Linked DNA regions of Actinacidiphila yeochonensis CN732. The main gene of each other region encodes a partner of the protein of the gene in region 2 in a complex. Links are inferred from orthologs where the notes say so. Each region holds a gene or a part of one and is shown on either strand. Other genes may lie near its edges. The genes, in order: rpsG and tig.

Region 1 (16,505 bases), on a different replicon or contig from region 2:
CCGGACCTGACCGTCCGCGAGCACCTGGAGCTGGTGACGATCGCGCACGCCGTGGACGACGCGGCCGGGTGGATCGACCAGATCCTGGAGGACCGCCGGCTGTCCGACCACGCCGACGCGCTGCCGAGCTCGCTCTCCTCGGGCCAGATGCAGTCGCTGCTGCTGGCGGCGGCGCTGGTCCGCCCGCGCGACCTCCTCGTCCTCGACGAACCCGAGCAGCGGCTCGACCCCGAAGCCCGGCAGCGGCTCGCGGAGCTGCTGGTGGCCGAGAAGAAGAGCGGCGTCGCGGTGCTGCTGGCCACGCACCAGGCGGAGCTGGCGGAGGCCGTCGCCGATCACATGGTCGCCTTGGAGGACGGTCGGGTGATCGCCAAGGGCACGCCGGCGGCGGTCCTGCGCGAGCTGGGCGTGACCGCGTGACCTCGTCCCGCTCGGCAAAGAAATCCGGCCGCTCCGGCCGCTCCGCCAACCGCTCCACCGGCCGTCCCGCCGACCGCCCCACCGGCCGGTCGTCGGACGCGACAGGTGCGTCGGACGCCCCGAAGCGTTCCGGCGCGTCCACGGACGAGCCGACCGCCGCACCGGCCGCCGCGCCGGCCGCCGAGGACGCCCCGGTGGCGCCCCCCACCACTGAACGGCCCGATGACGCGACCGGCGACGAGACCGTCCGGGCCGCCGAGGCACCGGACCCCGACGCGGACACGGACACGGACGCCGACGGGGACACGGACGCCGACGGGGACGACGAGCCCGGCTGGTCCGAGGCCGAGGACGACCGCACCGCGGAGACCCTCGCCTGGCTGAAGCGCAAGCGCCGCGCCCACCGCCGCCAGCAGGGCCGCGACCTGGCCGTCCTCCTCTACACCGTCGTCCTGGCCCTGGTCGCCTACGGCAGCGGCATGGTGCTGCACTTCCTGCGCGGCCTGGGCGAGGGCGCCGACTACGGCGGCTTCGGCGCCGGGCTGAGCCGCGCGCTGCCCTCGCTGATCCCGGCCGTGGCCGTGCTGCTGGGCCTGCTGTCGGCCCGCGACGCGCTGTGGCGCGGACCCGTCGTCCTCCCGGCCCCCCAGGTGGGGTGGCTGCTGGCGCAGCCGGTACGGCGGGCGGCGGTGCTGCGGCCGTGGTTCCGGCTGTCGGCGTGGCTGGCGCTGATCCCGGCGGTGCTGGGCGGGGTGGCGGCCGGGGCGACGCTGCGGGTGACCGGGCAGGCGTCCATCGGGCCCGCGCTGCTCGGCGTCGCGCCCGGCGCGGTGTGCCTGCCGCTGCTGTCGGTGGCGCTCGGCATGGCGGTGGAGCGGCGCCCGCACCGGACACGGACCGTACGGCGCTGGACCGGGCCCGTCGTCCTCCTGCTGGCCGCGCTGGCCGCGCAGGCGGCGCTGGCCGGGAACGGGCACCGGGTGCGGCCGCTGGAGTGGGTGGAGCTGTGGTCGGGCCCGTGGGGCTGGGCCGCGCAGCCGGTGGTGCGGGCGTGCGGCGGCGGGGTGCCGGGCTGGCCGGCGGCCGTGGCGCTGCTGCTGGCCGGGACGGCGGCGGCGGTGTGGTTCGCGCACCGCGAGGCCGCCGGGGTGCCGACCACCCACCTGAGGGCGCGGGCGGCGACGGCGGCCACCGTCGCGTCCGTCTTCTGGTCGCTGGAGCTGCGGGCGGCGAAGCTGGCGCTGATGGAGGCCGGCGACGGCGAGGGCACCCGCCGGGTGCGGCTGCGGCCGCCGCGCGGCCGGCGGACCCGGCGGTACGTCGTGGTCTGGCGGGACCTGCTGACGCTGCTGTGCTCCCCCGGCCGGCTGGGCCGGGCCGCGGTGTGGGCGGCGGCGGGCGCCACGGCGGCCGGGGTCGGCGCCGACCTGGGCGGGGAGCGGCGGCCGGTGGGCCTGGTCGTCGGGCTGCTGTGCGGGTACCTGGCGGTGGGCGCGCTGGCCGAGCCCGCCCGGGTGGAGACGGACGACCTGCGCCGCTCGGCGTGGGCGCCGTACCGGTTCCACACGCTGGTGCTGTGGCACGGGGTGCTGCCGGCGGTGCTGGGCACGGTGCTGGGGCTGCTGGCGGCGGTGCCGTTCGCGCTCCACGGCTCGCCGCTGGCGCTGCTGCTGGTGCCGCTGTGCGCGCCGCCGTTCACGGCCGCCTCCCTCTACAGCGCCTGCCGCGGGCCGGCCCGTACGCACCTGATGTTCCTGGGCGGCGGCTCCCCGATGGGCGGCCCGGGCCCGCTGATCTACCTCGCCTGGTACGCCGCCGGCCCGCTCATCGCCGTCGGGTGCCTGGCCCTGGCCCTGTCGCTGGCCGCGCCGACGACGGTCGTCCTCATGGACGTGCTGGTCACGGCCGCCCTGGCCTCCCTGGCCGCCCGCTCGGCGGACCGGCTGGTGAGCCACTGACGAGGGAGCCGGCCGCCGGGACCCGCTGACGGACGCGTGAGCCAGGAGGCCCGCCCCGGCACCCCGCACCGGCACGACCGCCAACGCCGCGGCGGGATGGGCCCGTTGGGCGCGAAGGCGGGTGAATCCGACGCGGCATGTCCGGCTCCGGTTGGTGGCAGACTGGCCCGCGGCCTCGTGCGAGGGCGGGGCCGTGCGCCGGACCGGGGGGAACGGGGGGTGGAGCTGCCGTGTCGGTGATCGTCAACATCGCGATCGGGCTGGCGACCAGCGTGATCAGCGGCGTGCTGGTGTGGCTGTGGGAGCGCGGCAAGCGGCTGCGCGCGCTCAACCGGCGAGGCCGCTTCTTCGGCCTGGCCCCCGGCGGCACGTGCCTGATCGTCATGAACAACGCGCACGACGCCCCGACCCGGGCCGCCCAGGAGGACGTGCTGGCGATGCTCGACGTGGCCGCGCTGGCCGGCGAGTTCGGCTGCGAGGTGACGGTGGAGTCCAGCGGAGGCTTCCGGGGGAGCAACGGCGACCGCACCGAGTTCTGCGTCGGCGGCCCGGGCTCCAACGCCCGCACCGCCGGGCACATGGCCGCCTACCTGCCCGGCTTCCGCATCCTGCCGTGGAACAGCGGGCCGGACAGCATCGCGTTCCGGATCGGCGGCCGCACCTACCGCTACGACAAGGCGCACCAGCAGTACGCCCTCGTCGCCAAGTTCCGCCCGGCGGAGGCCGCCGCGCCCGTCATCCTCATCTGCGGGCAGGGGCCGGTCGCCAACCGCGCGGCGATCCATTTCCTCAAGCGGGCCCACCGCGAGCTCGCCGCGGCCGTACCCTCGCAGGACCGCTACTGCCTGCTGGTGCGCGTCGCGAACATCGAGACGTACGGGCACCTGGGCTCGGCCCTCGAACGGGACGTGACCGAGGCGGTGTTCTCGGCGGCGTAGCGGGCGGGCACGGAAGGAGAGGGCGGTGGCGGCGGCGGAAGCGCTCACCCAGTTAGGCGTAGGGTCCGCGATCCTCGGCGGGCTCACGACCGTGCTCACCACCTGGGTCGCCTCGCGGCAGGCGCGGAGCCTCGGCTCCGGCGGTCTGCGGGAGCTGCGGGAGGAGCTCAGGGGGGCGCCCCTCGGGCACGCCTCCCGGATCGTGTTCAGGATCGTGGACGCGCTCGTCCCGGCTCCCTACTCCCTGGGCATCGACCGCCAGGTGCTGGCCCTGTGGGAGGCCCGGCAGGACCCGCGGATGCGCTTCGTCGGCGAACCGTACCCGAGCGGCCTCACCCTGGAGGTCGTGTCCGCGCCCCCGGACGCCGACCCCGGGACGACCCGCCCCGATCGCCTGTTCCCCCTGGTCAGCCCGGCTCGTGGGCGCCTCGTCGTCCTCACCGGCAAGCCCGGCGCCGGCAAGTCGCTGCTGCTCCGCGAGCTCGCCGTCGACCTGGCGGCCCGCTCCCGGCGCAACCGCGCCCGGCCGGTGCCGATGCTGCTGGGGGTCAGCGGGCTCAACCTGGCCGGGTCCCACTACAGCGTGCCGCTCGGAGAGTTCTCCGCACGCGCCTGGACCGGAGGACGCGTCACCGGCCCGTGGAAGGAGCGGTGGCTGGAGCGCGGGGCGTGCGTCGTCATCCTCGACGGCCTCGCCGAGGAGACCGCGCCGGGATCGGTGGACGGCCGGATGACCGCCGAGTGGCTGCGCGAGCAGATGGCCGCCTACCCCGGGAACTCCTGGGTCCTGGCCACCCGCGAGGAGAGCACCGTCGACCTCGGGCTGGGGCCGGCCACGGTGGTCCGCGTCCTGCCGCTCACCGGCGAGCGGGTCCGGGAGCGCGTCGGCCGGCTGCTGCGGAGCCGCGAGCCGAGGCACACCCTGGCCGGCGTGGTCGGCGGGAGCGGGCCGCCCGCCGCCGACCGGCCCACCGCCGACCTCGTCCGGACCTGGCTCGACGGCTTCGGGCTGACGGAGCTGGCGGCCTCGCCGATGATGCTCCCGCTGATCGTCGGCGCCTACACCGCGACCCCCTCCGCCCCGCCGGCCCGCAGGGCGCTGGACGCCTACGCCGCCGTCCTGGACGCGCTCATCGCCCGGAAGCTCCGCGGCCGGGGCGCGTCGGGCGGCAGCCGGCTGGTGCGGGCGGCCGGCGCGCTGGCCCTGGAGATACTCGTGGCCGACCGCACCGCCATTCCCGCCGAACAGGCCGTGTACGCCGTGGCGAAGCACCTGCCGCACCGCTCCGTCACCTCGCTGAGCGCCGAGTTGGAGATGCTGGAGCGAGCCGGCGTCCTCCTCCAGGACAGGGACGGCTTCTACGCGTTCTCCTACCGCGCCCTCCAGGACTACCTCGCCGCCGAGCAGATCCGCGCGGACGAGCGGGTCGAGCTGCTCACCCAGCGGGTGACCGACCCGGCCTGGCACAGCACCATCGCGCTGTGGGCCGCGGACGCCGACGCCACCCCGGTGGTCACCGCCTGCCTGGACGCCGGCACGCAGCCCTCCCTGGACCTGGCGCGGCGCATCGCCGAGGTCAGCCCGCGGGTGTCCCCCGGCGTCCGCAGCGAGTTGCGCTTCCACGGCCGCCGGCCGCACGTCGACGGTCCCCGTTCCGAACGGCCCGAACCGACGGTCTCGGCCGAGCCGTCCGACGCCCGGCACCCGGTGGGCCGGCTGTCCGCGCTGCCCGCCCCCGCGTCCCCGCTGGCCGACTACGTGCTTCGGCAGCACACGGCACGCCTGGCCGCCTGGAAGCGGGCCGACCTGCGCGACGCGGTGTCGGCGCTGCGCCTGCCGTGGACCGCCCGCGACCCCGAACTCCTCCTCACTGCCGCCGTGTTCTTCCACGACAGCGACCTGCCCGCCGAGGCCGACCGCTACCGCGGCCAGGGCCTGGTCGCGCTGGCGCTGCGCCACTACCCCGAGCACCGCAGCGGCGCCCGGGACCTGTGCCTGGCCGCGCTGAGCGGGATGGACCGCAGGGAGCGCAGCGGCCCCGACATGGCCGCGGCCGTCACCGCCTACCTCACCGGCGAGCAGGACCTGCCCGAGCCCGACTGCGGAGGCACCGAGCACATAGTCCGGGCGCTGCGCCGCCGCCTCAAGCACCACGGCCCGAACGGCCTGCGGGAGCTGGTGCCGCTGCTGGCCTCGCACGAGGGAGCCGCCGACGCGGTCCAGGCGTGCCTGCGGAGGGACACCGAACTCGCCCACGCCGCCGACGTGTTCCTGGCCGAGCAGGAGCTGCACGGGCTGCCGCCGCTGGAGGCGTGGGCGCGGCTGGTGGAGAGCTGGCGCAGCCGGCGGCGCGAACTCGTCCTGGGGTTGGGCTGGCTGGGCCAGCTCGGCCTCGAACGGGCGGCTTTACGGGAGGCAGCCGACCGGCTGGCCGCGCACGGCCCGCACACCACGCCGCCGCTCAGCGGTGAACTCACCCGGCTGGCCGCCGCGGTGGCCGAACTGGACCGCTCACTGGACTACTGGCGCTACGAGGAGAAGGACGCCCACCTGCGCGCCGCCGACCGCGTCGCCGGGATGCTGCGGCAGGAGGTCGCCAAGGTGCCCACCGCGCTGTCGGTGGAGCTGGTGGAGCCGGCCGCCGCGCGCGTCCAGCAGCTGGTCCGCTCCGCCCGGGCGGAGCTGGCCGCGAAGCTGCCGCCGAAGCCGGAGATCAGCGCGGCCCTGCCCGCCGCCAGGCTGCACGAGGAGACCGTCGGCGTCCAGGTGCGGGTGGCCAACGCGGACGGCCGCGCGCCGGTGCGGGCCGGCCGGCTCACCGTCACCGCCGATCCTGAGCGCCTGCGGCCCGCGGCCCAGACCGTGGACCTGCCCCCGATGGTGCGCGGCGGGGCGAGCTGCGTGGTGGAGGTGCGGTTCGAGACGGCCGCCGGGCCGCACGACGGGTTCGGCCACGGGCACGGCGGGATCGGCGCCGTCGTGGTCCCGGCCGAGACCCCGGACACCACCGCGGGCGTCGCCATGGACGTCGCCATGGACGTCGAACTCAGCCACGAGGACGGGCAGTCGGCCCCGCCCGTGCTCGGGCGGCTGACGCTGCCCGTGGACCGCGCCCCCGCGCCCGTGGACCCGAACCCGTACGCGGACGGCGCCCTGGGCCGCCCGGTGGACGACCCGCGCATGTTCTACGGCCGCGAGGAGCTGGTCGCGCGGGTCAGGACCCGGCTGCGGAACGCCCGTACACCCGGCGCCGGCATCGCGGTGATCGGCCAGAAGCGGACCGGCAAGTCCTCGATCCGGCTGCAACTGCTGCGGCTGCTCGCGGCCGAGGACGGCCTGCCCGTGGTGGACGTCGGAAACCTCGGCGGCCTCAACGCCACCGACGCGCTCAACAGCGCAGGCCGCCTGCTCGGTGTGGTGCTGTGGCGCATCCTGGACGGGGCCGAGCAGACCGTCGCCGGCCCGGTCCGGCTGCTGCCGCCCGGCTTCGACCGGGACCGGCTGATCACCAGCCCGGACCCGGTGCACGACTGCGCCGCCCTGTTCACCGCGTACCGCAGGGCCTGCCCGGACCGGCCGCCCTGGGTCGTCTTCATCGACGAGTTCCAGTACGTGGAGCAGTGGGTGCGCGACGGCGCCCTGCCGGCGTCGTTCATGACGGCCTTCAAGGCGCTGGTCGAGCGGCAGCTCTTCCACCTGGTGCTCGTCGGGCAGTCCGACATCGAGGAGCTGGTCACGGCCGACCCGAACGCGTTCGGCGTCTTCGGCATCGAGCGGGTCAGCTACCTGGACGAGGTGGGCGCCCGCGCGCTCGTGGAGCAACCGGCGCAGCTGGCCGAACCGTTGGAGGGCAGCCGCAGCCGGTTCCGGGGGCGGGCGTTCGCCGAGATCTTCCGGCTCTCCGGCGGCAACCCCTTCTACGTGCAGCGGCTGTGCGCGAAGATCGTCGCCCGCATGAACGAGGAGAACGCCCGCCTGGTGACGGAGGCGGACGTCGCGCAGGTGGCGGAGGCCATGGTCGGCGCGCTGACCGAGGCCGACTTCGACAACCTGGAGACGTCGGTCCTGGTGGCCGGCGCCCCGGCCAAGCTCCGGGTGCGGGCCCTGCTGGCCGCCGTCGCGCGGTCCTGCCGCCGCCAGGGCCACGAGCCGGTCCCCGCGTCGGCGGCCGACATCGCCCGCGCGCACGTCGGGCCGCTGCCGCCCGGCCTGCTCGACGCGCTGGAGGCGCACGGGGTGGTGACGCGGGAGCGGGACGGGTACCGGATCGTCGTCGGCCTCTACGAGGCGTGGCTGCTGCGGTTCGCGGCGGCCGCCCCGGCCGTGCCGCATCCGGACGGGACCGCGTGCGAGCCGTCCGAGACGCACTGAGACGAGCCGTGAGAGCGGTGGAAGGAGCGGTGAGAGGAGTCGTGAGAGGAGCGGTGAGGCCGTCGTGAGCCCAGCCGGCCCGACCAGCCCGGCCAACCCGTACGACTTCGTCGACGGCCTCCCCACCGGGTCGGCGTTCGTCGACCGTCCCGCGCTGCTGGAGAAGGTCACCGCCGTGTGGAAGGTGCCCGGACGGCCGGCCAACCTGAGCCTGTTCGGGCTCAGCAAGACCGGCCGCAGCAGCCTCGTCGCCCGGGCGCTGGCCGGCATCGGCCCGGAACGCCGCCGCGACCTGGCGGTGGTGTGGCTGAGCGTGGGCCGGCAGCCCTCCGTCTACGGGCTCTTCGGCGCCATGGCCGAGCAGATCACGACCGCCTTCCCGGACCTGCCGGAGCTGGCCGCGCTGGCCGCACCGGTGCGCGACACCCGGGACCTGCTCAAACTGCCGGGCGCCATAGCCGAGTTCTTCGGCGCCGTCGGCGAGCGGGGCCGCCACGTGCTGGTGGTGATGGACGACTTCGACCGCGCGCCCCGGGTACTGCCGGAGCTCTCGGCGTTCCAGCTGCTGCGCACGCTGGCGAGCGAACCCGACTACCCCGTCGGCCTGTTGACCATCTCCCGGCGCCCCCTCGCCGCGATCGAGACCGACGCGGCCGGCGGCTCCCGGCTGGACCAGGTGATGGGCGAACGCGTCCACGTCGGGCTGTTCACCGCGGCCGAGGCGGGCCGGATGGTTGACCGGGCCCGACGGGCCGGGCTCGACCTGTCCGCCGTACTGCCCGAGCTGCTGGCCTGGTCCGGGCTCCACCCCTACCTGCTGGGGGTGCTGTGCCGGCGGCTGGTGGAGCAGCACCGGGAGACCGGACGGCTGGACGTGGCCGCCGCGGCCGAGGCGGAGGCCGGCGAGTTCCGCAGCTACTTCTCCCGGCTGGTCGAGGAGCTGGACGAGGACATAGCGGGCGGCGGGGACCTGCTGCGGGCCGTCGCCGACGGCGCGACGGTGGCGCCGGCCCCGGGGAGCCGCAGGGCCTCGGCGGCTGCGCGGCCCCGGCCTCCGGCGGCCCGGCCTCGGCCCCGGCCCCGGCCTCCGGCGGCGCGACCACGCCCTCCGGCGCTGCGACCGCGACCCTCGGCCACGGCGTGGGAACGGCCCCGGGCTGCGACGCGGACACCGTGCCGGAGTCCAGGCAGCTGCGGGACCTCACCGACCTCGGGGTCGTCGTCCGCAACGGCGCCGACCTGCGGCTCTTCTCCCCCGCCCTCACCGGCTACGTCCGCGATCCCCGGGTGCTGGGCCGGCCGGGCGGCGCCCGTACCGGCGGCCACCGCTGCACCGCGCTGGTGGTGGCCACCGAGTGGAGTTCGGCGCACGGCGGCCTGAGCACCCTCAACCAGCGGCTGTGCTGGGCGCTGGCCGGACAGCGGGTGCGGGTGTTCTGCCTGGTGCCGCAGGCCACCTCCGCGGAGGTCGAGGAGGCGGCGGCACAGGACGTCACCCTGCTCGTGCCACCGCCGCTGCCCGGCGTGTCCGCGATGACGGCGCTGCTGCGCCGGCCCGCCCTGCCCGTCGGCGTGCTGCCGGACCTGGTGATCGGGCACAGCCGGATCACCGGCCCGATCGCGCTGCTGCTCGCGGAGATCTACTTCTGGCAGGCCACCAGGCTGCACTTCGTCCACATGGCACCCGACGAGATCGAGTGGTTCAAGCCCGACCGGGAGGAGGACGCCGTCCACAACGCCGACGCCCGCACCAAGATCGAGCTGGGGCTGGCCCGCGCGGCCGATCGGACGGTGGCCGTCGGGCCCCGGCTGCACGACCGGTTCCTGAGCTCCCTCGGGCTGCGCACCGACCGGGAGCCGCTGCGCTTCGACCCGGGCTTCGACCTCGGCGACCCCGAGCCCGCCCGGGTGCCTGCCGGGTCCCCCATGACGGTGCTGATCACCGGCCGGGTGGAGGACTGGGAGCTCAAGGGGCTGGACATCGCGGTGCGGGCCTGCGCCAGGGTGGCCGGCTGGCGGCAGCTCCAGACCGGCGCCAAACCGGTCGAGCTGCTGGTCCGCGGGGTGCCCGAGCAGGACGTGGCGGAGCAGCTCAAACGGCTGGAGGAGTGGCGGGGCGGCGCCGACCTGCCGATCGTCGCCCGTCCCTTCACCACCGACGGCCAGTCCCTCGCCGACGACCTGGCCCGGGCCAGCGTGGTGGTGATGCCCTCGCGTGCCGAGGGCTTCGGCCTCTCCGGCCTGGAAGCCCTGGTGGAGGGCAGGCCGGTGCTGGTCAGCAGCCGCAGCGGGCTGGGCGAGCTGCTGCGGGCCGAGCTGGACCCGGAGGCCGCGGCGGCCTGCGTGGTGCCGACGACCGGCCACGACACCGACACGGACACCGACACCTGGGCCCGGGCCATCGAGCGCGTCCTGCTCCACCCGAAGGACGAGTTCGCCCGCGCCGAGAAGCTCCGCCAGGACCTCGCCGCCCGCCTCACCTGGGCCGGCTCGGTGGAGAAGCTGCTGACCGCGCTGGAGCGGTGACCCCTCCCGATCCGCTCCCGGCCCGGGACCGTCCAGCCGGCGGGAAGCCCCCGGAACCCGAACCGGTCCCGGGGGCTTCCCGCCGAACGCAGAAGGGCCCCGGGTGCTCGCGCACCCGGGGCCCTCCCGTTACGGCGTCAGGCCCGCCGCAGGCCGGAGATCACTTGTTGATCTTGGTGACCTGGCCGGCGCCGACCGTACGACCACCCTCACGGATGGCGAACTTCAGGCCCTCCTCCATGGCGACCGGCTGGATCAGCTGGACGGTCATGGAGGTGTTGTCGCCCGGCATGACCATCTCGGTGCCCTCGGGGAGGGTCACGACGCCGGTCACGTCGGTCGTCCGGAAGTAGAACTGCGGACGGTAGTTGTTGAAGAACGGCGTGTGGCGGCCGCCCTCGTCCTTGGACAGGATGTACGCCTGCGCCTCGAACTCGGTGTGCGGGGTGACCGAACCCGGCTTGATGATGACCTGGCCGCGCTCGACGTCCTCGCGCTTGATGCCGCGGAGCAGCAGACCGACGTTCTCACCGGCCTGGCCCTCGTCGAGCAGCTTGCGGAACATCTCGATGCCGGTGACCGTGGTGGTGGTCTTGTCCTGCTTGATGCCGATGATGTCGACGGTCTCGTTGACCTTCAGGACACCACGCTCGATGCGGCCGGTGACGACGGTGCCACGACCGGTGATCGTGAAGACGTCCTCGATCGGCATCAGGAACGGCTTGTCGACGTCGCGCTCGGGGGTGGGGATGGCCTCGTCCACGGCGCTCATGAGGCCGAGGAGCTTCTCGCCCCACTCCTTGTCGCCCTCCAGCGCCTTCAGCGCGGAGACGCGGACGACCGGCAGGTCGTCGCCCGGGAACTCGTACTCGGAGAGCAGCTCGCGCACCTCGAGCTCGACGAGCTCCAGGATCTCCTCGTCGTCCACCATGTCGGCCTTGTTCAGCGCGACCACGATGTACGGCACGCCGACCTGGCGGGCCAGCAGCACGTGCTCCTTGGTCTGCGGCATCGGGCCGTCGGTGGCGGCGACCACCAGGATGGCGCCGTCCATCTGCGCCGCACCGGTGATCATGTTCTTGATGTAGTCCGCGTGACCGGGGCAGTCGACGTGGGCGTAGTGGCGCGACTCGGTCTGGTACTCGACGTGCGCGATGGAGATGGTGATACCGCGCTGGCGCTCCTCGGGCGCCTTGTCGATCTGGTCGAAGGCCGAGGCCTCGTTCAGGTCCGGGTACGCGTCGTGCAGCACCTTGGTGATCGCCGCGGTAAGGGTCGTCTTACCGTGGTCGATGTGACCGATGGTGCCGATGTTGACGTGCGGCTTAGTCCGCTCGAACTTCGCCTTCGCCACTGGGGTCCTCCTGGGAGTGGATCTGTACGCCTTGCTTCATCGGCGCCAGGTGATCTTTGCTGGGTTGCCGACTGCCGGGGCACCCGCCGCGCACCCCCGCCAGAGCCCCCGGAGGGGTTCGCGGGGATTCGCGGCGGTATGCCCCGAAGCCTGCTGTCAAGCCTAGACGAGTACTACTCGCCCTTGGCCTTCGCGATGATCTCCTCGGCGACGTTCCGCGGAACCTCGGCGTAGGAGTCGAACTGCATGGAGTAGCTGGCCCGGCCCGAGGTCTTCGACCGCAGGTCACCGACGTAGCCGAACATCTCCGAGAGCGGGACCAGGCCCTTGACGACGCGGGCGCCGCTGCGCTCCTCCATGGCCTGGATCTGGCCACGGCGGGAGTTCAGGTCGCCGATCACGTCGCCCATGTAGTCCTCGGGCGTGGTGACCTCGACGGCCATCATCGGCTCAAGGAGGACCGGGCTGGCCTTCCGCGCGGCCTCCTTGAACGCCTGCGAACCGGCGATCTTGAAGGCGAGCTCGGAGGAGTCGACCTCGTGGTAGGCACCGTCGATCAGGATGACGCGCACGCCGACCATCTCGTAGCCGGCCAGGATGCCGAACTTCATGGCCTCCTGCGCACCCGCGTCCACCGACGGGATGTACTCGCGGGGGATGCGGCCACCGGTGACCTTGTTGACGAACTCGTAGGACGCGTCGCCGCCCTCAAGGGGCTCGATGCCGATCTGCACCTTCGCGAACTGACCGGTACCACCGGTCTGCTTCTTGTGGGTGTAGTCGACCCGCTCGACCGCCTTGCGGATGGTCTCACGGTACGCGACCTGCGGCTTGCCGACGTTGGCCTCGACCCGGAACTCGCGCCGCATACGGTCGACCAGCACCTCGAGGTGCAGCTCGCCCATACCGCCGATGATGGTCTGGCCGGTCTCCTCGTCCGAGTGGACCTGGAAGGAGGGGTCCTCCTCCGCGAGACGCTGGATGGCGACACCCAGCTTCTCCTGGTCGCCCTTGGACTTGGGCTCGATCGCGACCTGGATGACCGGAGCCGGGAAGTCCATGGACTCCAGGATCACCGGCTTCTTGTCGTCGCAGAGCGTCTCACCGGTGGTGGTCTGCTTCAGGCCCATGACGGCGACGATGTCGCCGGCGCCGACCGACTCGATCTCCTCACGCTTGTTCGCGTGCATGCGGTAGATCTTGCCGATCCGCTCCTTCTTGCCCTTCACCGAGTTCAGCACAGCCGAACCCGCCTCAAGGCGACCGGAGTAGATCCGGACGAAGGTGAGCTTGCCCAGGTGCGGGTCGCTCATGATCTTGAACGCCAGCGCGGAGAGCGGCTCCTCGTCGGACGGACGGCGCGTGACGACCTCGTCCGAGTCGTTCACCGCGTGGCCCTCGATGGCCTCGATGTCGACCGGGGAGGGCAGGTAGCGCACGACGGCGTCGAGCAGCGGCTGCACGCCCTTGTTCTTGAACGCGGTACCGCAGAACACGGGGGTGACGGTGGTGCCGCCGCCCTTGCCCGAGTTGATGGTGATGCGGCGGATCGCCGCGTACAGCTGCTCCACGGAGGGCTCGGTGCCCTCCAGGTACAGCTCCATCATCTCGTCGTCGTTCTCGGCGACGGCCTCAAGGAGCTTGCCGCGCCACTCGTCAGCAGCCTCGGTGTGCGTGGCCGGGATGTCGACGACGTCGTACATCTCGCCCTTGGTCGCCTCGGCGGACCACACCAGGGCCTTCATCTGGACGAGGTCGACCACGCCCTTGAAGTCGGCCTCGGCGCCGATCGGCAGCTGCATCACGATCGGGGTCGCGCCGAGGCGGTCCACGATCATGTCGACGCAGCGGTGGAACTCCGCGCCGGTGCGGTCGAGCTTGTTGACGAAGCAGATGCGGGGCACGCCGTAGCGGTCGGCCTGACGCCACACCGTCTCGGACTGGGGCTCCACGCCGGCGACGCCGTCGAACACCGTCACGGCACCGTCGAGCACGCGCAGCGAACGCTCCACCTCGACGGTGAAGTCGACGTGGCCCGGGGTGTCGATGATGTTGATGGTGTGGTCGACGTCGTTCAGCGGCCAGTGGCAGGTCGTCGCGGCGGACGTGATCGTGATGCCGCGCTCCTGCTCCTGCTCCATCCAGTCCATCGTCGCGGCCCCGTCGTGGACCTCGCCGATCTTGTAGGAGACGCCGGTGTAGAACAGGATCCGCTCGGTGGTGGTCGTCTTGCCCGCGTCGATGTGGGCCATGATCCCGATGTTGCGGACCCTGGCCAGGTCAAGCGAAGTGGTGGCCATGTGGCTCAGTCTTCTCTCGGTTCTCGATGGGGGTAGCGACTACCAGCGGTAGTGCGCGAAGGCCTTGTTGGACTCGGCCATCTTGTGGGTGTCCTCGCGGCGCTTCACGGAGGCGCCCAGACCGTTGCTGGCGTCGAGGATCTCGTTCATCAGCCGCTCGGTCATGGTCTTCTCGCGGCGGGCGCGGGAGTACCCGACCAGCCAGCGCAGCGCCAGGGTGTTCTGGCGGCCCGGACGGACCTCGACCGGCACCTGGTAGGTCGCGCCACCGACACGGCGGGACTTGACCTCAAGGGTCGGCTTGATGTTCTCCAGCGCGCGCTTGAGGGCGATGACCGGGTCGTTGCCGGACTTCTCCCGCAGGCCTTCCAGAGCGCCGTACACGATGCGCTCGGCGGTGGAGCGCTTGCCGTGCAGCAGGATCTTGTTGACGAGCGAGGTCACCAGAGGGGAACCGTAAACCGGGTCGATGATGACCGGACGCTTCGGGGCGGGGCCCTTACGAGGCATTGTTTACTTCTCCTTCTTGGCGCCGTAGCGGCTGCGGGCCTGCTTGCGGTTCTTGACACCCTGGGTGTCAAGCGAACCGCGGATGATCTTGTAGCGAACACCCGGCAGGTCCTTCACACGACCGCCGCGCACGAGCACGATGGAGTGCTCCTGAAGGTTGTGACCCTCGCCCGGGATGTAGGCGGTGACCTCGATGCCGCTGGTCAGACGCACACGCGCGACCTTACGGAGCGCCGAGTTCGGCTTCTTCGGGGTGGTCGTGTACACACGCGTGCAGACGCCACGGCGCTGGGGGGACCCCTTCAGCGCGGGCGTCTTGTTCTTCTCGACCTTGTCCTGCCGGCCCTTCCGGACCAGCTGCTGGATCGTAGGCACCGTTTCTCCGGTTTCTGTGTGCCGATCTCGTTACTTCTAACCTGGGGCTCCGACCCACGCGGTCGGGTGTGTCGCTGACCCCGCACGTATCCGGAGATCCGGAAGAGTGCGTTGAATGGGTGTCGCGGCCTCGGATTCCTCATACGGTCGCATGGCACGCACAAGGACCCGGGCACACCCCAGGCACAGACGAGAGCGTACCTATCGCATCGGCTGGGGTCAAAAAACATACGGCTGGCCCGCCGCACGGCCCGCGATCACCGCCGGTCAACCCGCCGGGGACGCCTCACCCCGGCGCCGGGGAACAGCCGCCGGCCACTCGGGCCGCCCCACCTCGCCCCGGCCCGCCCCGCAGTCCGGGCACGCCGCTCCTTCCGGCGGCGGCCACCGACCGCGGCGGGACCACGTTATAGCGCAGCGCGCCGCGGCCGCACCGTCCGCGCCGCACCGGGAGTCGCCCCGCCACCGCTGCCGTCGGGCCGACCGGCGGCGACGCGCCCGGCGGGAACGCGCCCGGCGGGGACCAAGGCGTCAAGGGGAGGGAGCGAGCGCGCGGCTCAGCTCCCGGCGGCCGGGCCGGGACGGTCGTCAGTCGGAGCCGGCCGGCTCGCCGACGCGCGCGGTGCCCCCCTTGGGGGGCGCGTCGGCCTCGCCGGGCAGGAACTGGCCGACCACCCTGACGAACATGTCCCGGCGGTCGGCGGGCACGCCGAGCACCTCGGCCAGCTCCTCCAGGGTCGGCGGGGTGTCGGCGTCGAGCTCCGCGGCGACCGCCCGGGCCGCCGGGCCCGCGGTCGACGCTGGTAGCGGCAGCTCCTCGGCGGTCAGCCGGCCCGAGCGGATCAGCATGTCCCGCACCGGCACGTCCAGGACGCGGGCCAGCCGCCGGGTGGTCTCCAGATCGGGCATGCTCTGACGCTGCAGCAGCCGGGTCACCGCGGCCCTGTGCACGCCTGCCTCATCGGCGACACGCGACCGCCCCCCGCCACGGGGGCTGTCGATGTCATATCCACGCCTACGCATCAGGGCCTCGACCCAGCTGGCGAAGGCGTCAAGTTCGGTGGTGGTCATGCGCCTGCTCCCTCCAGGGGGCCTCAGTTTACCGCGCTTGCGCGCACTAAATTACGTGCCTTCTCGCACGCAATTCATGGAGAGAGCCTGGAGAAACCGTGCAGGTTAGGCCAACGTTTTACTCTGAGCAATGGAAGCCGACGCACCATCGCGACAGAACGCCCACAGCCGGAAGAGCCGGACTCCGGATACGGGCGCCCCGACGCGGAACGCGGGGGGCTCTTCGGATGTTTAGTTGCGCGCTCGCACGCATCATGGCACCGTTGCCGAGCGCGTCGCGTCCAGCGACCGCGGACTCTCACGGAGGTTCCATGTCCCTCCCCGCTTCGCCCTGGCAGGAGGCCGCAGCCTGTGCGGGCCTCCCGGCCAAGGCGGTCTTCGCCCGGCGCGCGTCGGAGGCGGCGCCCGCACTGCGGGCGTGCCAGGTGTGCACGGTACGGCGCGAGTGCGAGGAGATCGTCGCTCCCGCCGCCTCCTGGTTCGACGGGGTGTGCGCCGGACGCCTGTGGCGCAACGGCACACCTGTGCGCGTTCCGGCACAGGACCCGGGCGCGACCGTCTCCCCGCCCGCCGGTTCCGGCCCCGCCGCTCACGCCGTGCGCGGCCGCGCCCTCGCGACCGGGAGGGGGACCCGTGGCTGAGCGGAACGGACCCGCGCCGACGACCGGCGCCGAGCAGGCC
Region 2 (13,033 bases):
GTCTTGCAGCGGGAGCAGTGGCCGACGGAGTGGACGTACGGGCGCTTCTCGGCGACGATCCGGCCCTGCTCGCGCAGCGCCTCGACGATGGCCGAGCGCGCCTCGAAGCGGTCCAGGCCCTGGAACGGGCCGGGCACGGTGATCACGCCGCGCTCGTCCATGATCGTCAGCGACTCCAGGCCGTGGCGCTGGCCGATGGCGAAGTCGTTGGGGTCGTGGGCGGGGGTGACCTTGACCGCGCCGGTGCCGAACTCGGGGTCGACGTGGGTGTCGGCGACGACGGGGATGGTGCGGTCGGTCAGCGGCAGCTTGATCCGGCGGCCGATGAGGTGCGCGTAGCGCGGGTCGTCGGGGTGGACGGCGACGGCGGTGTCGCCGAGCATCGTCTCGACCCGGGTGGTGGCCACGACGACGGAGTCGTCGCCCTCGCCGTACTTCAGCGAGACCAGCTCGCCGTCGTCGTCCTGGTACTCGACCTCGATGTCGGAGATGGCCGTCAGGCAGCGCGGGCACCAGTTGATGATGCGCTCGGCGCGGTAGATCAGCTCGTCGTCGTAGAGGCGCTTGAAGATGGTGCCGACGGCGCTGGACAGGCCCTCGTCCATGGTGAAGCGCTCGCGGGACCAGTCGACGCCGTCGCCGAGCCGGCGCATCTGGCCGAGGATGCGGCCGCCGTACTCCTCCTTCCACCGCCAGGTGCGCTCGACGAACGCCTCCCGGCCGATGTCGTGGCGGGACAGGCCCTCCTCGGCGAGCTGCTGCTCGACCTTGTTCTGGGTGGCGATGCCGGCGTGGTCCATGCCGGGCAGCCACAGCGCCTCGTAGCCCTGCATGCGGCGGCGCCGGGTGAGGGCGTCCATGAGGGTGTGCTGGAAGGCGTGGCCCAGGTGCAGGGTGCCGGTGACGTTCGGCGGCGGGATGACGATGGTGTACGCGGGCTTGGCGCTCTTGGCGTCGGCCTCGAAGTAACCGCGTTCTACCCAGCTCTCGTACAGCTTCCGCTCTACCTCGGCCGGCGCGTACTGGGTCGGCAGTTCGGGGGCGGCGCTGTCGGGGCCGGCGGTTCGGCCCTGCTGAGTGTTGTCGGTCACGGTACGGATTCTACGGCGGTCCGCGGGGCCGTTACGAATCAGTTGCCCCCACACCGTGTGAGCAGGGCCTCTCGTCCGGGAGGATGAGCGGACTCGTTAACGGAGGGGACGAATCCATGAGTTACGACCAGCCGCCGCCGAGCCCCTACGGGCAGCAGCCCCAGGGCGGTGGCTACGGCCCGCCCCAGCAGCCCCCGCAGCCTCCTCAGCAGGGCGGCTACGGCGCCCCCCAGCCTCCGCAGCCCCCGCAGCAGCCCGGCTACGGCCAGCCCCAGCCCGGCTTCGGCCAACCGCAGCCCGGGTACGGCTACCCGCAGCAGCCGGCCCCGGCGGGTACGGCCAGCAGCCCGCGTACGGCCAGCCCCAGCCGGGTTACGGCCAGCCGCCGTACGGCCAGGTGCCGCAGCAGGGCTACGGCTACCCGGCGCCGCCGCCCCAGGGCGGCAACGGCAAGCGCACCGGCGTCATCATCGGCGCCGTGGTGGTGGTGCTGGCCCTGGCCGGCGGCGGTCTCCTCCTCGCCCACAAGAGCAGCGGCGGCGGCTCGCTCGCGGACAACGGGAAGACGTACCGGCTGACCACGCCGGACAAGGTCGCGAGCGACTACACGAAGGACCCCGACATGGGGGACGAGGACAGCTTCGACGACAGCGACCTCGGCAAGATCAAGGCGCTGGGCGTGACCGACCCCACCCAGGTGACCGCGGGCTACGCCAAGGGCAGCAGCCTGATCACGGCCACCGACCTGCTGGAGTTCTCCGGCGTCTACGGCAAGGTCAAGGACCCCGGCAAGGTCGTGGACGGCATGTTCGCGCTGCTGGCGGCGGGCACCGAGGCGGACAAGAAGGACGGCACGACGATCACGACGTCCGGCAGCCCCCAGCTGGTCGAACCGGCCGGGATGGAGAGCGACGCCGTCATCAAGTGCCAGCAGGTCACCGAGACCGGTGACAGCGACGGCCACAAGCTCACCATCAAGACCACCGTCTGCGTCTGGGCCGACTACAGCACGGTCGCCTACGTGCTGCCGGTCGACGTCCCCGCGGCCCTCGCCGGCACGGGCTCGGCCCCCTCGATAGCCGACGCGGGCGACCTGACCGCCAAGGTGCGCAACGACGTCGAGGTCCAGGTCGGTTCGTAGGGCCGCCGGCCACCGCCCGCGTGACGCGGAAGAGGGGCGCCCGGTCCACCTCGGACCGGGCGCCCCTCTTTCGCGTGGCGCGGTGGCGCTCAGGCGCTCTTCTGCTCGCCCTGGCCGCCCATGCGCGGGTCGCGCGGCACCAGGGTGGGGTTGACGTTGGAGTGCACCACGTCGGCGGTGATCACCACGCGGGCCACGTCCTGGCGGGAGGGCACCTCGTACATCACCGACATCAGCACCTCCTCCATGATCGCCCGCAGACCGCGCGCGCCGGTCTGCCGCAGGATCGCCTGGTCGGCGATGGCCTCCAGCGCGCCGAGCTCGAACTCCAGCTCCACGCCGTCGAGTTCGAAGAGCTTCTGGTACTGCTTGACGAGCGCGTTGCGCGGCTCGACCAGGATCTGCAGCAGCGCCTCGCGGTCGAGGTTGTGCACGCTGGTGATGACCGGAAGCCGCCCGATGAACTCGGGGATCATGCCGAACTTCACCAGGTCCTCGGGCATGATCTCGGAGAACGGGTCGGACATGCTGATCTCGCGCTTGGAGCGGATCGTGGCGCCGAAGCCGATGCCCTTGGCGCCGGCCCGGGACTCGATGATCTTCTCCAGACCGGAGAAGGCGCCGCCGACGATGAACAGCACGTTCGTGGTGTCGATCTGGATGAACTCCTGGTGCGGGTGCTTGCGCCCGCCCTGCGGCGGCACCGAGGCGGTGGTGCCCTCCAGGATCTTCAGCAGCGCCTGCTGCACGCCCTCGCCGGAGACGTCCCGGGTGATCGACGGGTTCTCGCTCTTGCGGGCGACCTTGTCGATCTCGTCGATGTAGATGATCCCGGTCTCGGCCTTCTTGACATCGTAGTCGGCGGCCTGGATCAGCTTCAGCAGGATGTTCTCGACGTCCTCACCGACGTAGCCGGCCTCGGTGAGCGCGGTGGCGTCGGCGATGGCGAACGGCACGTTGAGCATCCGGGCCAGGGTCTGCGCCAGCAGCGTCTTGCCGGAGCCCGTCGGGCCGAGCAGCAGGATGTTGGACTTGGCCAGCTCGATCGCGTCGTCGTGGCCGGCACGGCCGCTCTCGCCTGCCTGGACGCGCTTGTAGTGGTTGTAGACGGCCACGGAGAGGGCCTTCTTGGCCGGGGTCTGGCCGACCACGTAGCTCTCCAGGAACTCGTAGATCTCCCGGGGCTTGGGCAGGTCCTCCCAGCGCACCTCGGAGGACTCGGCGAGCTCCTCCTCGATGATCTCGTTGCAGAGGTCGATGCACTCGTCGCAGATGTACACACCGGGGCCTGCGATGAGCTTCTTCACCTGCTTCTGGCTCTTTCCGCAGAACGAGCACTTCAGCAGATCTCCGCCGTCACCGATGCGTGCCACGAGGTCTTTCCCCTTTGCCTGGAGTCGCCTGGGTCCGCCGACCTTCAACGGAGCCTGGTGCTTCTCTTCGACGGTACCTTGCCGCGCCCCCCGTGTGGGCCCCCCTTGACCGGACTCGCGTACACGAGTCCGCCGGAGGCCCGGGCGGGGCAGCTTACCGCCGTCGGACCGGATCGGGCAGTGCCCGGCCTTGACAGACCGCCTTGCCGACCTGTGAACGCCGCGGTCGGCCGCGGTCCGGTCCGGTGAGCACGCCGGCCGCCCTCGCTGGGCGGCCGGCGCTCGGTGCCCTGCTCAGACGCTCAGCGAGGACTTGCGGGTGGACACGATCTGGTCCACCAGGCCGTAGGCCAGCGACTCCTCAGCGGTGAGGATCTTGTCGCGCTCGATGTCGTCGCGGATCTGCTCGATCGGCGTGGTGGAGTGCTTGGCGAGCATCTCCTCCAGCTGCTGGCGCATCCGGATGATCTCGTTGGCGGCGATCTCCAGGTCGGACACCTGGCCGCGGCCGGTCTCGGTGTACGGCTGGTGGATCAGCACGCGGGCGTTGGGCAGCGCCATCCGCTTGCCGGGGCTGCCGGCGGAGAGCAGCACCGCGGCGGCCGAGGCGGCCTGGCCCATGCACACCGTCTGGATGTCCGGCTTGACGAACTGCATGGTGTCGTAGATCGCCGTCAGCGCGGTGAACGAGCCGCCGGGGCTGTTGATGTAGATCGAGATGTCGCGGTCGGGGTCCATCGACTCCAGGCACAGCAGCTGCGCCATCACGTCGTTGGCCGACGCGTCGTCGATCTGGACGCCGAGGAAGATCACCCGCTCCTCGAAGAGCTTCGCGTACGGGTCGTACTGGCGCTCGCCCTGCGAGGTGCGCTCGACGAAGCGCGGGATCACGTAGCGCGCCTCGGCGCCGGCCAGCCCGTGGCGCTCGTCCATCGCGCGCTCGTACAGGCCGCCGCCGGGGAAGTTGAAGGGGTTCTTCACGAGGTTCACGTCCACCGTCTCCTGGTGCTCCTGGTGATGGGTCTGGGTGTTCGCGGGGCTCAGGAGGCGTCCGGGCCGCTCGCGCCGGTGCCGCCGCCGCCGGGGACGTGCGCCGCGGAGGTCATCACGCCGTCCAGCAGGCCGTAGTCCTTGGCCTCCTCGGCGGAGAACCAGCGGTCGCGGTCGGAGTCCTTCGTGATCTGCTCGAAGGTCTGCCCGGAGTGCTGGGCGATGAGCTCGGCCATCCGCCGCTTGGTGTGCAGCAGCTGCTCGGCCTGGATCTTGATGTCGCTCGCGGAGCCGCCCAGGCCGGCCGAGGGCTGGTGCATCAGGATGCGGGTGTTCGGCAGCGCGAACCGCTTGCCGGGGGTACCCGCGGTGAGCAGGAACTGGCCCATCGAGGCGGCCATGCCCATGGCGATGGTGACCACGTCGTTCTTGATGAACTGCATGGTGTCGTAGATCGCCATGCCGGCCGTCACGGAACCGCCGGGGCTGTTGATGTAGAGGTAGATGTCCTTCTCCGGCTCGGCGGCCAGGAGGAGGAGCTGCGCCGTGATGCGGTTGGCGATGTCGTCGTCGACGGCCTGGCCGAGGAAGATGATGCGCTCGTTGAGCAGTCGGTTGTAGACCTGGTCGCCGAGACCGCCGAGGGTCGGCTCGCCGGCGGCGGAAGGCATCGGAGTCGTCACGTGTCCACCTGCTCGTTGTCGGACGGTCGAGTGGCCGTCACGGTCTTCGTGCGGGCCGGGGGCGGCCGCCTGCTTTCGCTACCCCCTGCCCTCCTATCCATGGACCCTAACGCGCAGGTCGGGTGGAGCCATCCCCTACGGGGAACTGTTCGCTGTGAGCGCAGGGTGAGCGGCCGCGCCCGGACGTCCGGCTCAACCGGAAGGCGCCCGGCGGACCCTGACGCGGTGCCCGGCGGACCCGCGCGCCCGGGAGGCACGCCGGAGACGGCCGGAGACAGCGGAGAGGCGCCCGGACGGGCCCGGAGGCCCGGCCAAACGGACGCCTGGACACCCCGCCCGGACCATCCGACGCCACGGGCCCGAACGCGGTGCGGCGTTCGGGCCCGTGGACCGCCTCAGCGGCTGTGCTCAGCCTGGCTCAGGCGCGGTGCGGTACCGGCTCAGGCGTCCTTGCCGGCCTCGGCGTCGTCGCCGGCCTCGGCCTCGGCGGCCTCGGCGTCGTCGGACGCCTCGACGGTCTCGCCGTCCTCGTCCTCGTCGGACAGGTCGACGGTCTCGCCGTTGCTGTCGGTGACCTTGGCGGCCTCGACCACGGTGGCCAGCGCCTTGCCGCGGGCGACCTCGCCGACCAGCAGCTGGACCTGGCCGTTCTCGACGATGGCCTGGGCGAACTGGTCCGGGGTCATGCCGGAGGAGGCGGCACGGCGCACGAGGTGCTCGGTGAGCTCCTCCTGGTTGACCGACAGCTTCTCGGTCTTGACCAGCTCGTCGAGGACGAACTGGGTCTTGATGCCCTTGACCGCCTGGGCCTCCAGCTCCGCGTCGTGCTCCTCGCGGGTCTTGCCCTCGCGCTCCAGGTAGCTGTCCCAGGTCAGGCCGAGGGCCGGGAACTGGTGGTGCTCCAGGTTGTGGACCCGGGTCTCGACCTCGCTCTGCAGGAGCTTCTCGGGGATCGGCACCTCGATGAGCTCGATCAGGGCGTCGAGGACCTTCTCCTGGGCCTGGGTGGCCTGGTCGTAGCCCTTGACCCGCTCCAGCCGCTTGCGGGAGTCCGCGCGCAGCTCCTCCAGCGTGTCGAACTCGGACGCGAGCTGCGCGAACTCGTCGTCCAGCTCGGGCAGTTCGCGGGCCTGCACGTCGGTGACCTCGACCTTGACCTCGGCCGCACGGCCGGCGGCGGAACCGCCCTGGAGGTCGGAGGTGAAGGTGGCCGAGCCGCCCTTCTCCAGGCCGGTGACGGCCTCGTCGATGCCGTCGAGCAGCTGGCCGGAGCCGATGGTGTAGCTGACGCCCTTGGCGACGCCGTCCTCCAGCACCTCGCCGTCGACGGACGCCTCCAGGTCGACGACCACGACGTCGCCCTCGGCGGCGGCGCGCTCCACGGAGGTGGTCGAGGCGAAGCGGTCGCGCAGCTGCTCCAGCGACTTCTCGACGTCCTCCTCGGAGACCTCGACCGCGTCCACGGTGACCTCGATGCCGGAGTAGTCCGGGATCTCGATCGTCGGGCGGATCTCGACCTCGGCGGTGAACTTCAGCTCGTCGCCGTCGTTGAACTCGGTGATGTCCACGTCCGGCTGGCCGAGCGCACGATCCGCGAGCTCACCCTCGGTGACCGCGCTCGTGTAGAACTTCGGCAGCGCGTCGTTGATCGCCTCTTCGAGGACCGCGCCGCGCCCGAACCGCTGGTCGATGACGCGCGCGGGGACCTTGCCCTTACGGAACCCCGGCACCGTGATCTGCTGGTTGATCTTCTTGTACGCCGCGTCGAGGCTGGGCTTGAGCTCCTCGAAGGGCACCTCGACAGTGAGTCGAACCCGAGTCGGGTTCAGAGTCTCGACGGCGCTCTTCACGGTTGGGTCTCCTTGGGGCTTTACGGTGATGGGGGCGACTCGCCCGCCTGCGGTTCCGCCCTGGGCGGGGCCGCGCGACGGTCGCCGACCGCCCATCCTACCGGTAGCGCCAAACACACTGGACGGGGTCGGTCGCGGCGGAATCCGGAGGACCTCCGGAGAGCCGTGCCGCAGGCTCTGCAGCGGCCTGCCCGGGGGCCGGTCCGGGTTCCCTCCGGCCCCGTGGCGGGCCCAGTGGGGCCGCGGCGGGCCGTGACCGCGGCCGGAGACGACGGCGGGACACGACCCGCGGCGGACCTGGTGGTCGGGGTGGCCGGATTCGAACCGACGGCCTTCCGCTCCCAAAGCGGACGCGCTACCAAGCTGCGCCACACCCCGCTGGTGCGACACGTAGAGTACATGGCCCCGTACGCGCGGGCAGCCGGTATTCACGCGCGGCCGCGCCGGTTCGACCGGCTAGTATGCGATGTGCCAGAATCACTGGCGCTGCGGGCGTAGCTCAATGGTAGAGCCCTAGTCTTCCAAACTAGCTACGCGGGTTCGATTCCCGTCGCCCGCTCCACGCACCCGGCCCAGGTGGCGGAGTTCACTCCGCCACCTGGGCCGCTGCCGTTTCCGAGCGCGTTCCAGGTACCCGCGCGCGGCTCCTCGCGCCCCGAGGCCCATGATCTTGCTGTGACTGAACATGGAAGGCACCGGGGTGCGGCGCTGCCGCGCGTGCCGCTGGGCCGGCGGCTCACCGAGTGGGTCGAGGGATCGCCCACCCGGCCGCCGTTGCGCCAGCGGCTCGGGGAGTGGTTCCGGGGGTGGCCCACCCGGCCTCGGGAGCCGCTCGGATGGCGGGACCTCGTCCCGAACGCGGGCCGCCTGTTCGTACCGTGCGTGGCCGCCGCCACGCATCTGTTCTACGGCGGGTACATACTCTTCGGCCCTCACCGGACGTTTCGCCTCGGCGGACTCCTCTCGTTCGCCGGAGGCGCCCTGCTGGCGGCGCTGGTCATCCTCTACGTGCGCCGCCCGGCGGTTCGGGGCTCCCGGTGCCCCGGAGTCGGGCGCTGACGCGCCCCGCCTGCCCGCCCCCGCATCACGGCGACCGGAGCGGGGGCGGCGCGCCGCGGCTCAGAAGCCGTGCGGGAGCCAGGGGGCCTGGTCGGAGTGGAAGGCTCGGGCGGTGGCCGCGAGGGCGCCGGGGCGCAGCTCGCGGACGAGGGCGGCGCCGGCCAGGGAGTGCAGGCTCGTGTCGCCGAGGTAGGCCGCGCCCAGCTCGCGGACGCCGAGGGCGAGGTCGGCGGGGTCGGTGGTGCGCTCGCACACCGCGCCCCCGCCGTCCGTGCCGCTACCGTCGGCACCCCCGCTGCTCCCGCCGTCCGCGCTGAGCCGCCAACGGCCGGTGTTCCAGGGGCAGAACGGGTCGTCGATGTCGAGGACCACGTCCAGCGGCGTGGTGTAGGAGCGGGCCTGGAGCGCGGCGCCGACGTCCACCAGCCGCAGGTGGAAGCCGTCGCGCGGGTTCAGCCCGCAGCGGCGGACGTCGGAGACGAGGTGGAGCAGCGGGTCGTCCACCGGGCGGTTGCCGAAGGCGACCTCGGCGGTGAGGTCGATGGACGCCAGGTACCGCCACAGCGCCGCGTAGGCGACCGGGTCGAGCGCCTCCACGTCGCGCACCTGGACCACCGACTCGGGTCCGGCGGCCGACCAGTGCGGGGTGATCCAGTAGCGGGCGTAGCCGCGCAGCTCGCCGCCGGACTCCGCGAGCACGCAGAGCAGCCCGCCCGAGGCGGCCGGGGTGGTCGGGGGCAGCAGCGGCTGGGTCTCCCATCCGGGCTGCCGGGCCAGCATGCCGGGCCGCCTCGGCACCAGCCCCGCGTACACCGCCTCGCACGCCTCCACGGCGCCGGCCGCGTCCACCAGCCGCATCCGCAGCTCGTCGACGCCCTCGGGGGCGGCGAAGCGCACCCGGGTGGTGTCGACGGCGCCGCGCAGCTGCCGGCTGGCGACGCCGTAGCCGAAGCGGCCGTAGATGGCCGGCTCGGAGGCGGTGAGCACCGCGACCGACTCGCCGCGGCGGCGGATGTCGTCCAGCTGTCGCCGCATCATGGCGGTGAGCACGCCGCGGCGGCGGTGCGTGGACTGGACCGAGACCATCGTCACACCGGCCACCGGCAGCGGCGACCCGCCCGGCACCGTCATGCGGAAGCTGAACGCGCCCGAGGTGGCGACCAGCGAGCCCTCGTCCCAGCCCGCCGTGATCCGGTCGAACTCGGCGACCCGGCGCCACTGGGCGCGCTCCTCCACCGAGTCCGGGGGGCTGCTGAACGCGCGTTCCAGCCGGCTGTAGAAGAGGTCCCAGTACTCCGGGCCGAGTTCTCTGAATTCGATCGCCATGGCACCTGCCTACCAGCCTGGCGCGGTGGGCGGCGAACCGTTAAACGGAAGGGGAGTTCGGGTGGCGGCGAAGCGCGCGGCGGGGGCGTGCCGACGGCCGGTCCGAGGACGGGCGAGCCCCCGTGCGCGCCCCCGGGGCAAGCTCACAGCCCATCCGCCCTGCACACGGCGCGGATCGCTCGGTAGGGTCGCCCGAACATGGTTGACGCGGTGGTGGGCGAAGAGTTCCGGCTCCGGTGGCGCAGAAGGCTGCACCGGATCCGCGTCGCCGTGCGCCGTGTCGGGGTGGACTACTTCCGCGGCGACGCCTCCGACTGGGCCGGCCTGGCCGTGGTGGCGGCGGCGATACCGGTGCTGGCGGTCACCACGGTGTTCATACCCGTGTGGTGCCCGCCGGGCGCCCTGGTGCTGCCGATACTGGCCGGCGGGCTGCTGCTGCGCCCGGCGAGCCTGCTCCTGCTGTACGCCGGCTCCGCGCTGGCGCTGGTGGTCGAGTCGGCGGTGCTGGGCCCGTACCGGGAGGGCCCGGCGCGGGTCACCCCGGGCACGGTGCTGCTGGTCACGGCGGTGGCCCTGACGGGGCTGGTGATCGCCCAGTTCAGGGCCCGGGTCGGGGTGCCGTGGCGGCGGGGCCACACCATGCTGTTCGACCTGCGCGAGCGGATCAGGGTGCAGAGCCGGCTGCCGCACCTGCCGGCCGGCTGGCACGCGGAGATGGCGCTGCGCCCGGCCGGCGGCCAGTCGTTCTCCGGGGACTTCGTGGTGGCCACCCGCACCTCGGGCGGCCGGGTGCTGGAGGCGGTGCTCACCGACGTGTCCGGCAAGGGCATGGACGCCGCGTCCCGTTCACTGCTGCTGTCGGGGGCGTTCGGCGGGCTGCTGGGCTCGCTGCCGCCGCACGCCTTCCTGGGCGCCGCCAACGGCTACCTGCTGCGGCAGAACTGGGACGAGGGGTTCGCCACTTCGGTGCACCTGGTGCTCGACCTGGAGAGCGGCGACTACGAACTGCTGTCCGCGGGGCACCTCCCGGGGATTCAGCTGCACGCCGGGACCGGGCGCTGGGAGGAGAAGGCCGCCGAGGGTCCGCTGCTGGGCGTCTACGACGGCGCCGAGTTCCACGGCTGCAAGGGGACGTTGGCCTCCGGGGACATGCTGATGCTGTTCACCGACGGGCTGGTGGAGACCGCCGACCGGGACATCTCCGAGGGCATGGACCGGCTGATGGGCGAGGCGGAACGGCTGGTGGCGACCGGATTCCGGGGCGCCGCCTGGCGGTTGATCGAGGCGGTGGCCAAAGACGTCAACGACGACCGGGCGTTGCTGTTGGTGTGCCGCGACTAGGCGGTGGGAATGGGAGTATGGGGCCCACGCCGGAAGCGACCGGAAGGCCCCGGGGGCGGAGTGCCGATGACGCCCCCCGGCCGCCCGGACGATGGCAGTATGGGTACCGGGCGGACGGGGGCGGCAGGCGCGGTCCCCGGACCGGCTAGGGCCTACCGAAAGAGGAAGTGAACCGCTGTGGTTATCTCCCTGTCCGCCGCGCTGCTGCTGGCGATCGTTCTCGTGGTGATGATCCGTGCCAACTCCATCAAGGTGGGGCCTGCCATCGTCGCCGCGCTCTTCGGCTTCTTCCTCGCCTCGTCGAACATGGCGCCGGACATCAACCGGTTCCTCAACTCAGTGGCCGACACCATCAGCCAGATAAAGCTCTGACGCGGGCAGGGACTGCGGCTCGGCCCGCAGCACCTGGCGCAGCACCTCCGCCGGGCCGTTCCCGTCCGCGGCCCCGGGGGTCCCGCCGCCCCCTTCGGCCCGGTTCGCCCCGTCGGCCCCCTTGGTGTCGCCCGCCGCGAGCAGGGCGGCGAGGACGGCGACCCGGGCCTGCGCCGGACGCAGGGTGCCGGCGAGTTCGGCGCCTGCGGCGACCAGGTCGACCGCTCCCCCGCCGGTGTACAGGGGCGCCACGCTGCCGGCCGCCACTCGTGTGCTGACGACCACCAGCACGCCGTCGGCGACGGCCCGGCGGACGCTGTCGACGATCGGCGGGGTGAGGTTCCCGGCGCCGGTGCCGGCCAGCACGACGCCGCGGGCGCCGGCGGCCAGCGCGGCGTCCAGGAGCACGGTGTCGGCGTCGCTGTGGTGGGTGATGATGTCCACCCGCGGGTGCCCGGCGGCCTCCGGCGGCAGCGGCAGCGCGGCCGGGCGGGGGCGCCGGCGGCCCCAGCTGACCCGGCCGAACTCGACCCGGCCGAGCGGGAGTCCGTCGGGGTCGCCGAAGGCGTGGGCGTCCAGGGTGTGCTTCTTGACGGTGCCCCGGGCGGCGAAGACCTGCCCGGCGAAGGTGATGACGGCGCCGATGTCGCGGCCGGAGGAGGCGGTGAGCAGCGCGTCGTACAGGTTGCCGGCCGCGTCGCCGTCCTCGGCGTCCAGCGGCTTCTGGGCGCCGGTGAAGACCACGGGGCGGGGGTCGTCGTGGAAGAGGTCGACGAGGAAGGCCGACTCCTCCAACGTGTCGGTGCCGTGGGTGACGACGACACCGCTCACGGCGGGGTCGGCGAGCACCTCGTGCACGGTGCGCAGCAGCCGCAGCTGGTGGGCGGTGGTGATCCTGGAGCTGTTGACGGTGAAGAGGTCGACGACCCGCACCTCGACCCCCTCGGGCACCGCGCCGGCGGCGAGCACCTCGCTGCCGGCCGCCTCGGCGGCGTAACCGTCCCCCTGCCAGCGGCTGGCGATGGTCCCCCCGGTGCTGATGACCACGACATTGCGCATGTCTGAATCCGCCTCCTTTGGACGCGTACCCCGTCTGGACCTCTTCCCCCAGCACAATAATATGCGCGTAGACCTGTCATTTGATTGCTCATGTATGACGTTCGCGGTCCACATCGTGGTAGGAACCACTCCTATGGACGCGATTGACAGAAGCATCTTGCGCGAACTACAGGCTGACGGTCGGCTGAGCAATCAGGAGCTGGCCCAGCGGGTCGGCCTGACCCCCTCCCCGTGCCTGCGGCGGGTGCGGCAGCTGGAGGAGGACGGGGTGATCCAGACGTACCGCGCCGTGGTCGACCCGGCGGCGGTGGGACGGGGCTTCGAGGTGTTCGCCTCGGTGGAGGTGCGGCGCGACCCGGAGTCGGTGGCCGCCTTCGAGTCGGAGGTGCAGGCCACCCCGGACGTGGTGGAGGCGTACCGGCTGTACGGAGCGCCCGGATGCCTGCTGCGGATCGCGGTCGCGGACTCCGACGCGTACGAGCGGTTCTGGCGGGAGCGGCTGATCGCCATGCCCGGCGTCGCCGACGTCAACTCACAGATGATCATGAAGCGGATCAAGTCGCCCCAGGGCGTACCGGTCGACTGACCTCCTGCCTCCTGCCGCACGCCCTCGTCCGCCGAGCCGGCGGTGAGTGGCGGGCGGTAGAACACCCGGACGGCCCGGCCCGGTTGGGCGGGCGCGCCGTCACGGACGGTGCCACGCGGCGGACGGTGCCACGCGGCGGGCGGTGCCACGCGGCGGGCGGTG

Evidence for each region.
Region 1: the proteins of tig (region 2) and rpsG are in contact, whole or in part, in a crystal structure (PDB 3GTY), measured with the Thermotoga maritima proteins. The link is inferred for Actinacidiphila yeochonensis CN732 from one-to-one orthologs. Residues at the interface, in WP_004081061.1 of Thermotoga maritima: Glu122, Val124, Val129, Leu130, Tyr133, Glu188, Gly259, Ile262, Tyr263, Glu266, Ser270, Glu273, Gln274, Glu277, Arg308, Gln311, Ile312, Ser315, Tyr316, Glu325, Arg329, Arg336, Leu363, Phe366, Trp367, Arg373, Leu377, Arg381, Leu384, Glu387; in WP_004081843.1 of Thermotoga maritima: Lys34, Lys52, Lys55, Glu59, Arg62, Gln63, Glu66, Asn67, Lys69, Val71, Arg95, Ala109, Lys110, Lys111, Gly112, Arg113, Pro114, Glu117, Glu121, Ile124, Ala125, Tyr127, Asn128, Asn129, Thr130, Gly131, Lys135, Asp139, Arg142, Met143.

Annotation. Positions count from the first base shown.
Region 1 is NZ_JQNR01000005.1:1,914,164-1,930,668, reverse strand. The notes cover bases 12,644-15,580. They hold rpsG (30S ribosomal protein S7), read right to left. Parts: upstream 14,379-15,580; coding sequence 13,908-14,378; downstream 12,644-13,907. Other genes in these bases: BS72_RS20045 (helix-turn-helix domain-containing protein), read right to left, coding at 15,342-15,580; rpsL (30S ribosomal protein S12), read right to left, coding at 14,382-14,753; fusA (elongation factor G), read right to left, coding at 12,644-13,868. Outside these bases: BS72_RS20095 (ABC transporter ATP-binding protein), read left to right, coding at 1-420; BS72_RS20090 (hypothetical protein), read left to right, coding at 615-2,378; BS72_RS20085 (hypothetical protein), read left to right, coding at 2,609-3,316; BS72_RS20080 (NACHT domain-containing protein), read left to right, coding at 3,342-7,688; BS72_RS38515 (Cdc6/Cdc18 family protein), read left to right, coding at 7,753-9,069; BS72_RS39590 (glycosyltransferase family 4 protein), read left to right, coding at 8,976-10,214; tuf (elongation factor Tu), read right to left, coding at 10,375-11,568; more of fusA, read right to left, coding at 11,742-12,643; more of BS72_RS20045, read right to left, coding at 15,581-15,824; BS72_RS38505 (hypothetical protein), read left to right, coding at 16,136-16,465.
Region 2 is NZ_JQNR01000003.1:922,611-935,643, forward strand. Bases 4,924-7,828 are described here. They hold tig (trigger factor), read right to left. Parts: upstream 7,129-7,828; coding sequence 5,719-7,128; downstream 4,924-5,718. Other genes in these bases: BS72_RS05460 (ATP-dependent Clp protease proteolytic subunit), read right to left, coding at 4,924-5,266; BS72_RS05480 (hypothetical protein), read left to right, coding at 7,804-7,828. Also shown: BS72_RS05440 (valine--tRNA ligase), read right to left, coding at 1-1,091; BS72_RS05445 (hypothetical protein), read left to right, coding at 1,489-2,232; ATP-dependent Clp protease ATP-binding subunit ClpX, read right to left, coding at 2,322-3,605; BS72_RS05455 (ATP-dependent Clp protease proteolytic subunit), read right to left, coding at 3,900-4,538; more of BS72_RS05460, read right to left, coding at 4,646-4,923; more of BS72_RS05480, read left to right, coding at 7,829-8,187; BS72_RS05485 (GNAT family N-acetyltransferase), read right to left, coding at 8,248-9,513; BS72_RS05490 (SpoIIE family protein phosphatase), read left to right, coding at 9,712-10,854; BS72_RS05495 (hypothetical protein), read left to right, coding at 11,032-11,226; BS72_RS05500 (asparaginase), read right to left, coding at 11,191-12,285; BS72_RS05505 (Lrp/AsnC family transcriptional regulator), read left to right, coding at 12,419-12,871. UniProt on the Bacillus subtilis protein: Involved in protein export. Acts as a chaperone by maintaining the newly synthesized protein in an open conformation. Functions as a peptidyl-prolyl cis-trans isomerase.